Regions from separate parts of the Chitinophaga sp. Hz27 genome, predicted to be linked through region 1. Evidence: riboswitches for the same ligand, from Rfam matches in the RefSeq annotation. Region 1 holds a riboswitch; the other holds the start of a gene.

Region 1 (5,578 bases):
TATTGCTACCATCCCTGCAAACCTCGAAGCAGCACCTAAAATGGGCGTCCCTAATGATATTGCCAATGTTGTGATACCGCTGGGAGCCACCTTACACAAAGATGGCTCCAGTATTTCTGCCATCGTGAAAATGGCCGTGGTATTTGGTATGTACGGAAAAGGTTTCGACAACCCACACACAATTCTGATGGCGTTAGGCATTACCGTTATCGTCAGTATTGTGGAAGGCGGTATTCCTAATGGTGGTTATGTGGGTGAAATGCTGATGATGAGCATATACGGCTTTCCGCTGGAAGCCTTGCCTGCCATGATTATCATTGGTACGCTGGTAGATCCGCTGGCTACTATTTTGAATAGCACCGGCGACAATGTAGCGGCGATGATGACCACCCGTTTTTTACGAGGCAGGTTGGAAAAGCCCGTCCCTTCCGCTGAAACGGGTCTTACCTGATATTCGTTTAGGCATTGACGGTAGTCAATCCTGCCGGTATCTTTTTAAATGCCTGCTCCAGGTCCTGAATTAAATCATGATAATCTTCCAGTCCTACAGATAATCGAATCAGGCTGTCGCTAACACCGGCAGCCCTTCTTTTTTCGTCTGGGATGGATTTATGAGTCATCGCTGCAGGATGACAGAGTAAGCTTTTAATACCACCAAGGCTTTCGGCCAGTTTGAAATATTGAGTAGCAGTAACGAATGCAGTAGCACCTGCTGCCGTATCGTTTTTCAGGGTAAAAGAAATGATTCCACCAAACCCTTTGCTCTGGCGTTTTGCCAGCTCATGACCAGGGTGTGAGGTCAGACCTGGATAGAATACTTTATCTACTGCAGGATGCTGTTCTAGGTACTCAGCTACATGTTGCGCATTTTCTACGTGTTGGCGTATACGTAATGGTAAGGTTTCTATACCGCGTATCAGCAGGAAGCTATCGAATGGTGACAATACTGCACCACAAGCGTTTTGATAGAACTTAATTTCCTGCGCCAGTTGTTCTGTTTTACTGATGACTACACCGGCAATCAGATCACTGTGGCCACCGAGGTATTTGGTAGCACTATGCACGACGAGGTCGGCGCCCAGCGCCAGCGGCTGCTGCAGGATCGGCGATGCGAAGGTATTATCGACGCACAAAAGTATATTATGCGCTTTCGCAATTTTCGCGATCGCTTCTATATCAGAGATCTTCAACGTTGGGTTGGTAGGGGTTTCCAGCCATATGAGCCTGGTAGAAGGTGTAACAGCATTGAACACAGCTGTAACATCGGCAGTGTCTACATAATTAACATTGATACCAAACTTTTTATAGACTTTATCAAACAGTCTGAAAGCGCCACCATAGATATCATCTACAGCGATGATTTCGTCGCCGGCTTTCAGCAATTTTATCACTGCATCTATTGCCGCGAGGCCACTACTGAAGGCAGATGCGCCTGCTCCTCCTTCCAGCCCCGCAATAATTTTCTCCGCTGTTTCTCGTGTTGGGTTATTACTACGTGCATAATCATAACCTTTGTTTACTCCTGGTGCTTCCTGAACAAAAGTGGACGTCTGATAGATAGGAACTGCAATGGCGCCTGTTTGCGGATCTACTGGAAGAGAATGGATCAATTGTGTGATTGTACTCATTGGTCGTTGATTTTTGAGATGAATAAAAGGGGTTCTTTTTTGCAGTATACTATCAGGAGAGATGCAAGGTGAGGTCTATACCATTGCCGTTGGGCATTGGTTTAAATAAAAAAAACTCATCTGTAGCCAGATGAGTTTTATATCTAAAAGAAAATTAGTAAAACTTGTATCTGACTTATCTTCCCTCGCGTGGCGAGGATGGATGCAGCACCTTTCACAGTGTGAAGGTTGCTAAGGTATCGTCGGGCCATGTCCCTACTCCTTTCTTGATAAGCAACTATTAAAGAACTGATGCAAAGATAGGACGCATTTTCAATTCTCCAAATTTATTTCCTACAAAATCAGTAGACTTCTACTTTTTCTGGGCAGCAATAGTATCCAAAATCCCTTGCTGGTAAGGGGTTGGGGCCATATGGAAATATTTTTCAAATTTCTCAGAATTGAAATGATATGGATAGTTATTCTGATATAACATCTCTACCATCTCTTTAATCTGCTTGTCGAACAGACCGGTGAGCGTCAGCATAAATTTATTCAACTTCATATATTTAGGCTTCACTCCCATGGCATCGGCGATCATCGCAATATATTCCTTACCTGTAGGCGCCGGCGCCGCTGTAGGCAGATGCCATACCTGGTTCCAGGAGCTATTGTCTTGCAGCAACAGGTGCATAGCCCTGCCCGCATCTGGCGTATATGTATAGCTATGCGGCATGTCGTCGCGGCCAATCCACATGGCAGTACTACCTTTCGCATATTTATCGATGATCAACAGGTTCAGAAAACCGGTTTTATCAGCACGCGGGCCATAGAAATCAGCAGCACGGGCAATAGTAGCCGTGATATTCCCTGCTTTTACTTCGTCCATCAGCTGGGTAGCAATTTTTGCTCTGATTTCTCCCTTTTTGCTCAATGGCTTGTAAGGAGATGATTCCACTATCTGCCCTTCTACTAACCCATACGAATATACGTTGTCGAAGAAAAGCAACTTGGCATTACTGGCCTTGCAGGCATTGATTACATTGTTCATAATCGCTGGCCACGCTACAGACCAAACATTAATATCATATTTAAGGCCGGCGCAAAGGATCACAACATCAGATCCTTTTACAGCATTTAAGGTTTGACTGGCATCAGTGATATCTGCAGCCACCAAATCGGTGATACCTGCATATGATTGGGGATTACGACTAACAAGTCTTACACGCTGACCGGCAGCTGCCAGTTGGGAAGTAAGCTCATTGGCAATGACACCGCCTGCACCCAGGATAGTGTAAAGTAAACGGTTGTTCTGTTCAGACATAGTACGGGTTTGAAATACAAGTTTAGATTATAACGGAAAAGCTACTGGATAGTTGTAAATGGCAGCTCGAATTTCAGTAAAATCTATAGCATATACAAGGAGACGATTGGAAAATGAACTTATTTTAATCAATATATAATATTATGTCTGTGAGATGCTATTTCTGCATAAAACTGCCATGTCTGTCTGCTAATGTTTTTTTCCCTCCCAGATAATATCCACCGCCATGTAATGCACGTCTGTGATATCATGCCCGGTACCCAGCAAATCATTCATATACCCAATATCAACAGTAAAAGGAAGATGTTTTGGATGCATAGTATAATAAACAGTAAACCTGGTTTCGCGATAGCCATAATTATCCCAATGATCCGACTCATGCTCCTTGCTTATGGAAAACAAAACTTCCGCACTTGTACTCAGCTTATTATGATTGATAGTATTCAGCGGAATACTCAACTGTGATTTTATTCTTGTTCTGAATTGAAAATCTTCATCTGCAGTTTTAAAATCCGGTGTAAAGAATTTCCTGAATTCTTGTCGTAGGGTATTCTTCCATGTAAGATGCCTCACATTGGTTGTCAGCGCATACCGGCCATAGAGGCGGAATTCCTGCTCATAGGCAGGCTCCTCATGATGATAAGGATAACTTGCTTCATAATTGTTCTGCCGGCGGTAACTAAGGGCATACGAAAACTCTTTACTCTTTCTGTAGTGATGATAAAACTCCTGGTTCAACACCAGAATAGCTTGATTATGTAATGGATTTGCATCACCTGTTGGGTTACTGGTTCTACCCAATCCCACATAGGTAAGCGATTCCACTTTGCCAGCGGTATCCAATGGCTGACGCATACCCAGCGCCATCCAGAAAGCAGTGTTGGCTTTGCCCAGGCCCGGCGGACTTAATTGCGCATATGCAGGCACAATCAAACATAATAACAGGAAAAAAAATATAGCAATTGAAATGTTGGCTTTTCTTCTCATATTTACGGTTGACAACAAATAGAAATGCGGCGCATGCCTGCTGAGAAGCAGCCACACGGGCATCATTGTTCACTGTACCAATGTTTCAGGCTATATGGTTAAGGTAAGCATACGTTTTTCTTCCATTCACATTACCACACGTACATCTATCTGTATAGTTAATAAAATAACATGATTGCTAAATTAAAGCCTCTGCGTTGGAATATATAGTACAAATCAGGACTTCCTTGTTCGAAAACCCGACATATCCTCTATTTCTTTATTAGAACATTCATCTTAGGTGATAGTAGTAATTGTAGTAAGACGCCATTAGTCCATCCAAAACCGTCTTGCAGCGGATACTCTCCCCCACCCGCTGCCAGGTGGATATCGGAGACGTTATATTTTTCCAAGAGTTTTCCGGTATGATTGAAAACGGTGATATTGAGATCAGTCCAGCGTTTGGCAATGGTATCTGCTAATGTCTGCTGGCCATAGTTGCGGAGTCCTTTGATGGTCATATATTGTAGCGGCGCCCAGGCGTTGGGTGCGTCCCATTGCTGATGGTTGCTTACCTGCGTCGTCATTACGCCTCCTGGTGCCAGCAATTGCTGACGTATAAAAGATGCCATTCGTTTAGCCGTGGCCGTAGCATTGGTCATACCAAAAAATAAAGGCGTAGCACCAGCAATGGTAACAGCGGTTGTTTGCTTCTGCCGCTTCCAGTCATAATCGAAATACCAGCCGCTCCGTACATTCCAGCAATACCGGATAATGGCCTGTCTCCTGGCGGCAGCCAGTTTCTTAAACACCAATGCCGAATCAGCCTTTCCTTTTTGTTGATAGCCTTTGGCAATCGTTAATTCCAAATGATATATCAACCCATTCAAATCGATAGGAATAATATCCGTAGTGTGGATGGTGGTCAATTGCTGCGGGTCTGTAAACCAACGACTGCTGAAGTCCCATCCGGATTCGGCGGCGGCGCGGATATTACGATAAAAGGTAGCAGGAGCCTGACTGGTTTGTTGTGCAGCCAAAACATCTTCCCGATAAGATTCTTCTCTTGGCTGATCACTGAAATCCCAGTAGCGATTCAGCACCTGCCCATCCTGCAATTTCACGGCATGAGCCACTGCATTACCTTTGGATAACGTATCAGCACCGCGCATCCAGAAAGCATATTCTTTTAGCAATTCCGGTAGGTAATGTGCATATACGGAAGTTCCTTTAGACTCCTCCAAAAGAGAAACCATCATTGAGAAAAACGGAGGCTGACTTCTGGTAAGGAAATAGGTGCGATTACCGTTAGGAATGAAGCCCAGTGTATCTATCAGCCATGCGAAATTATTGATCATATTTTCTACCATCTCCTCTTTGCCAGCAGTATGTAAGCCCAACATGGTAAAATAAGAATCCCAGTAATATACTTCCCTGAACCTGCCACCAGGCACGATATAGGGATGTGGCAATGGGATAAGCGAAATACTGCCATCAGGCGCAGGATCACGGCGCAGCACCGACCATAGCGTATCAATATGATGTTCGATGCCTGCCCTTATATCACTATGATAAGGGTGTGCCTGTGATGCTGGCATCTCAAAGTAATTATCCACAAATGTTTTAAGGTTAAATCCGGGTTTGTCCTTAGCGGCTATCCAGGCATCCATAATAGCGGCAG
Region 2 (5,578 bases), on a different contig from region 1:
GGGAAGCGGGTATCACTTCTGAAATCCCTGACTTTATGTACAATATCTATCAGCGCGCCATGGATGCAGGCTATGGCGGCAAACAAGTTGGTGCAGTAATCGAGGTACTGCGCTAAAATACGCAGAACGCAGTTTTCATCAGGTAAATAAATTTTTATGGAGAAATTTTGTAAGCCAACGGCAGTACAAAATTTCTCCATAAAAATTTATTTACACTTCTTCCAAATAAGCTTCAATATGCGGGCAGCTCTTCTTAAAAATAAGTATGGTAAAGGCTTAGAAGGAGTGACATTGTCAGCAATACTCCTCTCAAAAGCATAAAATATGCGCCATATAACACCACTCCTTTAAGACAGCTTTTCCAAAGGACTTGCGCATAATTCTTATGAAGTGCAGCAATCAGATATACAATAAATATGCAGGCTAAAACTATGTGGAAGGTATTCAAGGCACTGACAGTACTTATAAAATAAGAGGATAGTGGAAACAAAACAGCCAGCACGATATAAAGAAAGCCATGAACATGCAGCGTAAATATTGCGTGATCTACGTATAGCCATTGCTTATTCCTGATATAAATGATTTTCAGAAACCAGGCAAATAGCGGCAAACAAAGCAACATTACTTTGGGGAAGTTATGATAATACCCTTCCTGGTAATCTCTTTCCTTTTCCTCATTAGAGCTATAGTGCTTCAGCGCACCTGCTTCGGCCCTGGTTAGTACTTTTGCCCAACCAGACAGTTGTAGCGAATCAGGCAGTTGTTGGTGGATCGCATCGAATTCCTCTACTGTTGTAACCGTCGCTATTTTTTCCAGCAAATTATAATTCCTTATGGCGGCAGCATCCTTCAGCTGAACACCAGGTAGGACCTTTCTCTCCAGCCTCGTCAGATCATTAAAATAGCCCAGTTGAACACCTTTTTTTCCATCTTCAGGATCATGTTTCTTTGGACGCTCTTTTGGGTGTGTGATCCAGGCAATATATATGAAGAAAAATATGAACGAAGTGAATACATACAAGTTAATAGGATTCACATACGTTACACGTCTACCTTCGCGGTATTCGCGCGTAAGAAAGCCAGGCTTGGTGAAGAGATATTTTATGGTCAGCAAAAACCGGGAATCATAATGAAAGAGATCCGAAACAAAGTGTTTTACAAGATGACCAAAGGTTTCATGGGGAGCAACATTTTCTTGTCCACAATGGCTACAATATCTGTCATGCACATGCTTTCCACAATTCAGACAATTTTTTTTCTGGCGTAAGGGTTGTGTTTTCACAAAGACTTAGGGTTATAGATTACTAAAATTAGTAGTTTTTTTTTGGAAAAGAAAAATCAGAAAGAGGACTGACAAAAGCATTTTTATTATTTGTCAGTCCCCGGATTTTTTTATCTCCCCAACAACTTCACGCCTATCATACAATGCAGGCATCTCATTTCATCACAATAGTATTTTTTTAAATGTAATAACCCTTGTGATGCCAGCGCATTGGCGGGCATAATCCCTGATTGTTTCCACTTTAAAATTATCCTGTTATCCTCTGCGGGCATAGATAACAACCATTCCAATGATTGTTGTTGCAGGTACAGGCTTCCTTTTCTGCTGCCGTAGAAAAAACGCAGTGGCAGTACCATATTGATGATAAGACTATTCAGCGCCTGTTCTCCCATACCGTGCGCAGTTTCTACTTCCTGGTCGAAACGATAATGTGTTTCCCAATACGGCGACGGCTGCACGAAAAGTAATTGTCTGAGATCATCAATACTGGTCGCTTCTGCAAGACTGGCGAATAGGCGTGGCCGTTGAGTCCACAAGGCAGCAAAAGCGGCCAGGCGCATCGTAGGAAAGGCAGAAGGTCTTATGCGTAGCCACTTCCAACTATGCGCTGGCATAGGAAGCAGGCTATGCTTGTGTTTCAACCATCGATAATGCTGTTGTAATTCCAAAGCGTACGGATCTTCAAATTTAGCGCTGAGTAAGCCTGCTTGTCCAAATAATAAAGCCTCTGGCAATTCGGGGTTATAGCGATAACGCAGCAACAGTGTCAGCGGCAGCTGTTTGATTACTTCCAGCATGGGACTAGCATTATGCGGCTGTCCGAAACCCTCTGCCAGTAAGTGATAGCAAAGACTTTCCCAATCGTGACAGTTCTTTTGTAGCAAAGCTGACCAGCGTTGCATTTTAAGTTCCCAGCGTTCTGCGAGGAGTCTTTCCTGCCAGGAGAGCCAATGTAAGGGCGAGATCCTGGCGGCCTGGCTATGGCAGGGTACAAAGCCGGCGTTCAGTTTGAGCGCAGCATACCTTTGCAGCAGTAGTTTGGAAATATGTTGCTGCAATTCCAGGCAGGGCGCGGGAAACAGGAGATCGGGGTTGTCGTGGTAAAAGACCACATGTAAAATAATATTCGCATATCGCGGATCATGCTGGTGAGCATGCCGGTACCAATCGGAGCTAGAGATATGCAGCTCTATATTTCCGCTCCATCGCGTGGGTCCGATACAAATACTGGCAGCAGTAAAATCGGGGCCATCGAGATGGTTAGGTATCCCGGGATGTAGCACGGTAACGGCTTCGCCGTCGGTAGTTTTGAGCGCCTGGTGTGAATACAGGCGATGTTGCCAGATAAACTGGAACAGCTCTTCAGAGAGCAACGGGTTAACAGACATACAGATATGGTTGGTTTCTATAAAAATATAGCAGAATAGCGGGTAAAAGATCAGGGGAGAAAAAAATTTTTGTCCTGATTTGGAAAATTGGTCAGGATGACCTTACCTTTGCACCCAGTTCTTACACATCACTTATCCAGAAAGGCGGAGGGTCTGGCCCGATGATGCCTTAGCAACCTTTCCTGAATTGCAAGTCAGGAAGATGGTGCTAATTCCTGCTCTTGGTTTTACCAAGAGAAAGATAAGTTGGCAGAGATTAATCTTCACCTTATAATATAATTGAAAGGCTCTTCCAACACAAGGAAGAGCTTTTTTTTTGCCCTTCCCCCTCACTCCCTTCATGGATTTGTGGTTGTTTAAGTTAGTTTTTAGTGATAAAGTTGCAGAATATTATTCCATATTCTGACAATCATTAAAACAGTTCTGACAATGAAAACAGCAACACAACTGATTCACAGCATACCGGTAGATGAATTGACGGGGGCTATCTCAGTACCTATCTATCAGACATCTACGTTTGTGCAGGAATCACCAGGCATTAACAAGGGTTTCGAATTTTCCAGGGCCAACAACCCTACCAGGAAAGTATTAGAAGACCTGATCTGTAATCTCGAGGAAGGCTATGCCGGCTTCGCGTTTGCCAGTGGTATGTCTGCTATTGACGCTGTTCTCAAGCTCCTGAAATCCGGCGATGAAATCATGGCGGTAGAAGATACTTACGGAGGCATCTTCCAGATCTTTAACCACATGTTTGAACGTTTTGGCATTAAGGTAAACTTTGTAGATACCAGTAATACCGATAAAGTACTTGCTGCTATCACACCAAAGACGCGTGTTATCTGGCTGGAATCGCCCACCAATCCTACATTGCGCATCACTGACATCAAATCTGTCAGTAAGATTGCCAAGCAACACGATATTCTCCTTGTGGTAGATAATACCTTCAGTACACCGTTACTGCAGCAACCTATCACCCTCGGTGCCGATATTGTGATCCACAGTGCCTCTAAATACTTGTCAGGCCATTGTGATGTTATTGCAGGACTGGTAGTGGTAAATTCCAAAGCACTGGCAGATCAGCTGAGATATAACCAGAATATTTCTGGTAGTATTCTCAGTCCATTCGAAGCATGGCTTACTATCCGCGGAATAGAAACGCTAGCCTTACGACTGGAAAAACAATGCGCCAATGCTACTGCTGTCGCCAACTGGCTTAGCACGCATCCTGCAATTGACAAGGTGTATTATCCAGGGCTCGCCACCCATAAGAATCACCATATTGCCAGGAAACAACAAAAAAATTATGGCGGACTAGTTAGCTTCTCCTTAAAGGCAGATAACATCAAAAATGCGATCCGTATCGTCAATGCTACGAAGTTGTTTAAACTGGCGGAAAGCTTTGGCGGCGTGAAAAGTATGCTGGCCCACCCGGCCACTATGACACATCGCAACATACCGGAAGATTTCCGGAAAAAAACAGGTCTGCAAGACTCCTGCATCCGACTGTCGTTAGGTATTGAAGACGCAGATGACTTGATCAACGATCTGAAACAGGCATTGGATAGGTTAAACTCTCCTGCCGGCAAACAAATAACTGTTTTACAATAAAGCGCGGATCAACAGCAGCAGCAGCTCATTGATGACCGCAAAATGATTGAACAAAGTATGGAAAATAAGATCATCAATTTAGGAATCTTCGGATTCGGTTGTGTAGGACAAGGACTGTACGAGGTATTGAACAGAACAAAAGGTATTAATGCAAGAATCAAAAAAATCTGTATTAAAGATCCTAACAAATCAAGACCTATTGACAGCAGTTATTTCACTACTGATAAAAATGAAATCCTTGAAGATCCTACCATTGACGTGGTAGTAGAGCTTATCAATGATACTGAAGCAGCATTTGAAATCGTAAGCACTGCCTTACGTAATGGTAAAGCTGTAGTTAGCGCCAGCAAACGCATGATTGCTGAAAACCTCGCTTCTCTCTACCAATTACAGGCAGAAAATAAAGTTCCTTTCCTCTACGAAGCATCCAGCTGTGCAAGTATTCCTATCATCCGTAACCTGGAAGAATACTATGACAATGACCTGCTCAACGCAGTAGAAGGTATCTGCAACGGATCTACGAATTATATTCTCACCAAAATATTCGAAGAAAACCTGAGCTTCGATACCGCACTGCAACAAGCGCAGGACCTCGGCTTCGCAGAAACTGATCCTACCCTCGACATCGAAGGTTTCGATCCTAAATTCAAAATCGTTATCCTGTTATTACACGCTTTCGGTACTTTCGTAAAACCTGAAGAGGTATTCAACTTCGGTATACATCACCTCAACGACTTCGATATCCAGTTCGCAAAGCAACGTAATTCCACTATCAAACTTATTGGCCACTGCCGCCGCAACAATGGTAATGTATTCGCCTTCGTACTCCCACATCTCGTAAAAGAACATAACCTGTTATACGATGTATACAACGAGTACAATGGTATCCTGCTGGAAAGTGCATTTACCGATAAACAATTCTTTGTAGGTAAAGGCGCTGGTGGTACCGCTACCGGTTCTGCAGTACTGTCGGACATCTCCGCCCTGCTGTATAACTATCGCTACGAATACAAAAAAATCAAACAAAACAATCAGCCTGCATTCACCAACGATGTTAAACTGAAAATTTACCTGCGTTACAGAACGCCTGATCAGGTAGATCTGACAGAGTTCTTTAACATCGAAGAAAAATATGAATCAGCAACTTACCGTTATGTTGTAGGTACTATCAACCTGCAAAAACTGAAAGATGCACAATGGCTTAAAAATAAAGACGTGAACCTGCTGGTTCTCGAATAATTTTGCGAAAGATTTTTGTCCCAATTTTCTCATAAGCAAAATCCGATCAAACACCAACCGC

Evidence for each region. Region 1 has a riboswitch for S-adenosylmethionine ahead of ACE38W_RS17205 (trans-sulfuration enzyme family protein). Riboswitches for the same ligand answer to the same signal wherever they lie in the genome.
Region 2: another riboswitch for S-adenosylmethionine. It lies ahead of ACE38W_RS04225 (trans-sulfuration enzyme family protein); the one in region 1 lies ahead of ACE38W_RS17205 (trans-sulfuration enzyme family protein).

The regions. Positions count from the first base shown of each region.
Region 1 is NZ_JBHKFJ010000007.1:66,493-72,070, forward strand. It holds gene ACE38W_RS17200 (dicarboxylate/amino acid:cation symporter) at 1-451, shown strand, start outside; gene ACE38W_RS17205 (trans-sulfuration enzyme family protein) at 459-1,628, opposite strand; SAM riboswitch class I at 1,801-1,904, opposite strand; gene ACE38W_RS17210 (NAD-dependent epimerase/dehydratase family protein) at 1,981-2,931, opposite strand; gene ACE38W_RS17215 (DUF2490 domain-containing protein) at 3,121-3,918, opposite strand; gene treF (alpha,alpha-trehalase TreF) at 4,170-5,578, opposite strand, start outside.
Region 2 is NZ_JBHKFJ010000002.1:82,818-88,395, reverse strand. It holds gene ACE38W_RS04240 (NAD(P)-dependent oxidoreductase) at 1-116, shown strand, start outside; gene ACE38W_RS04235 (DUF3667 domain-containing protein) at 254-1,282, opposite strand; gene ACE38W_RS04230 (DUF2851 family protein) at 1,393-2,670, opposite strand; SAM riboswitch class I at 2,800-2,918, shown strand; gene ACE38W_RS04225 (trans-sulfuration enzyme family protein) at 3,100-4,278, shown strand; gene ACE38W_RS04220 (homoserine dehydrogenase) at 4,336-5,517, shown strand.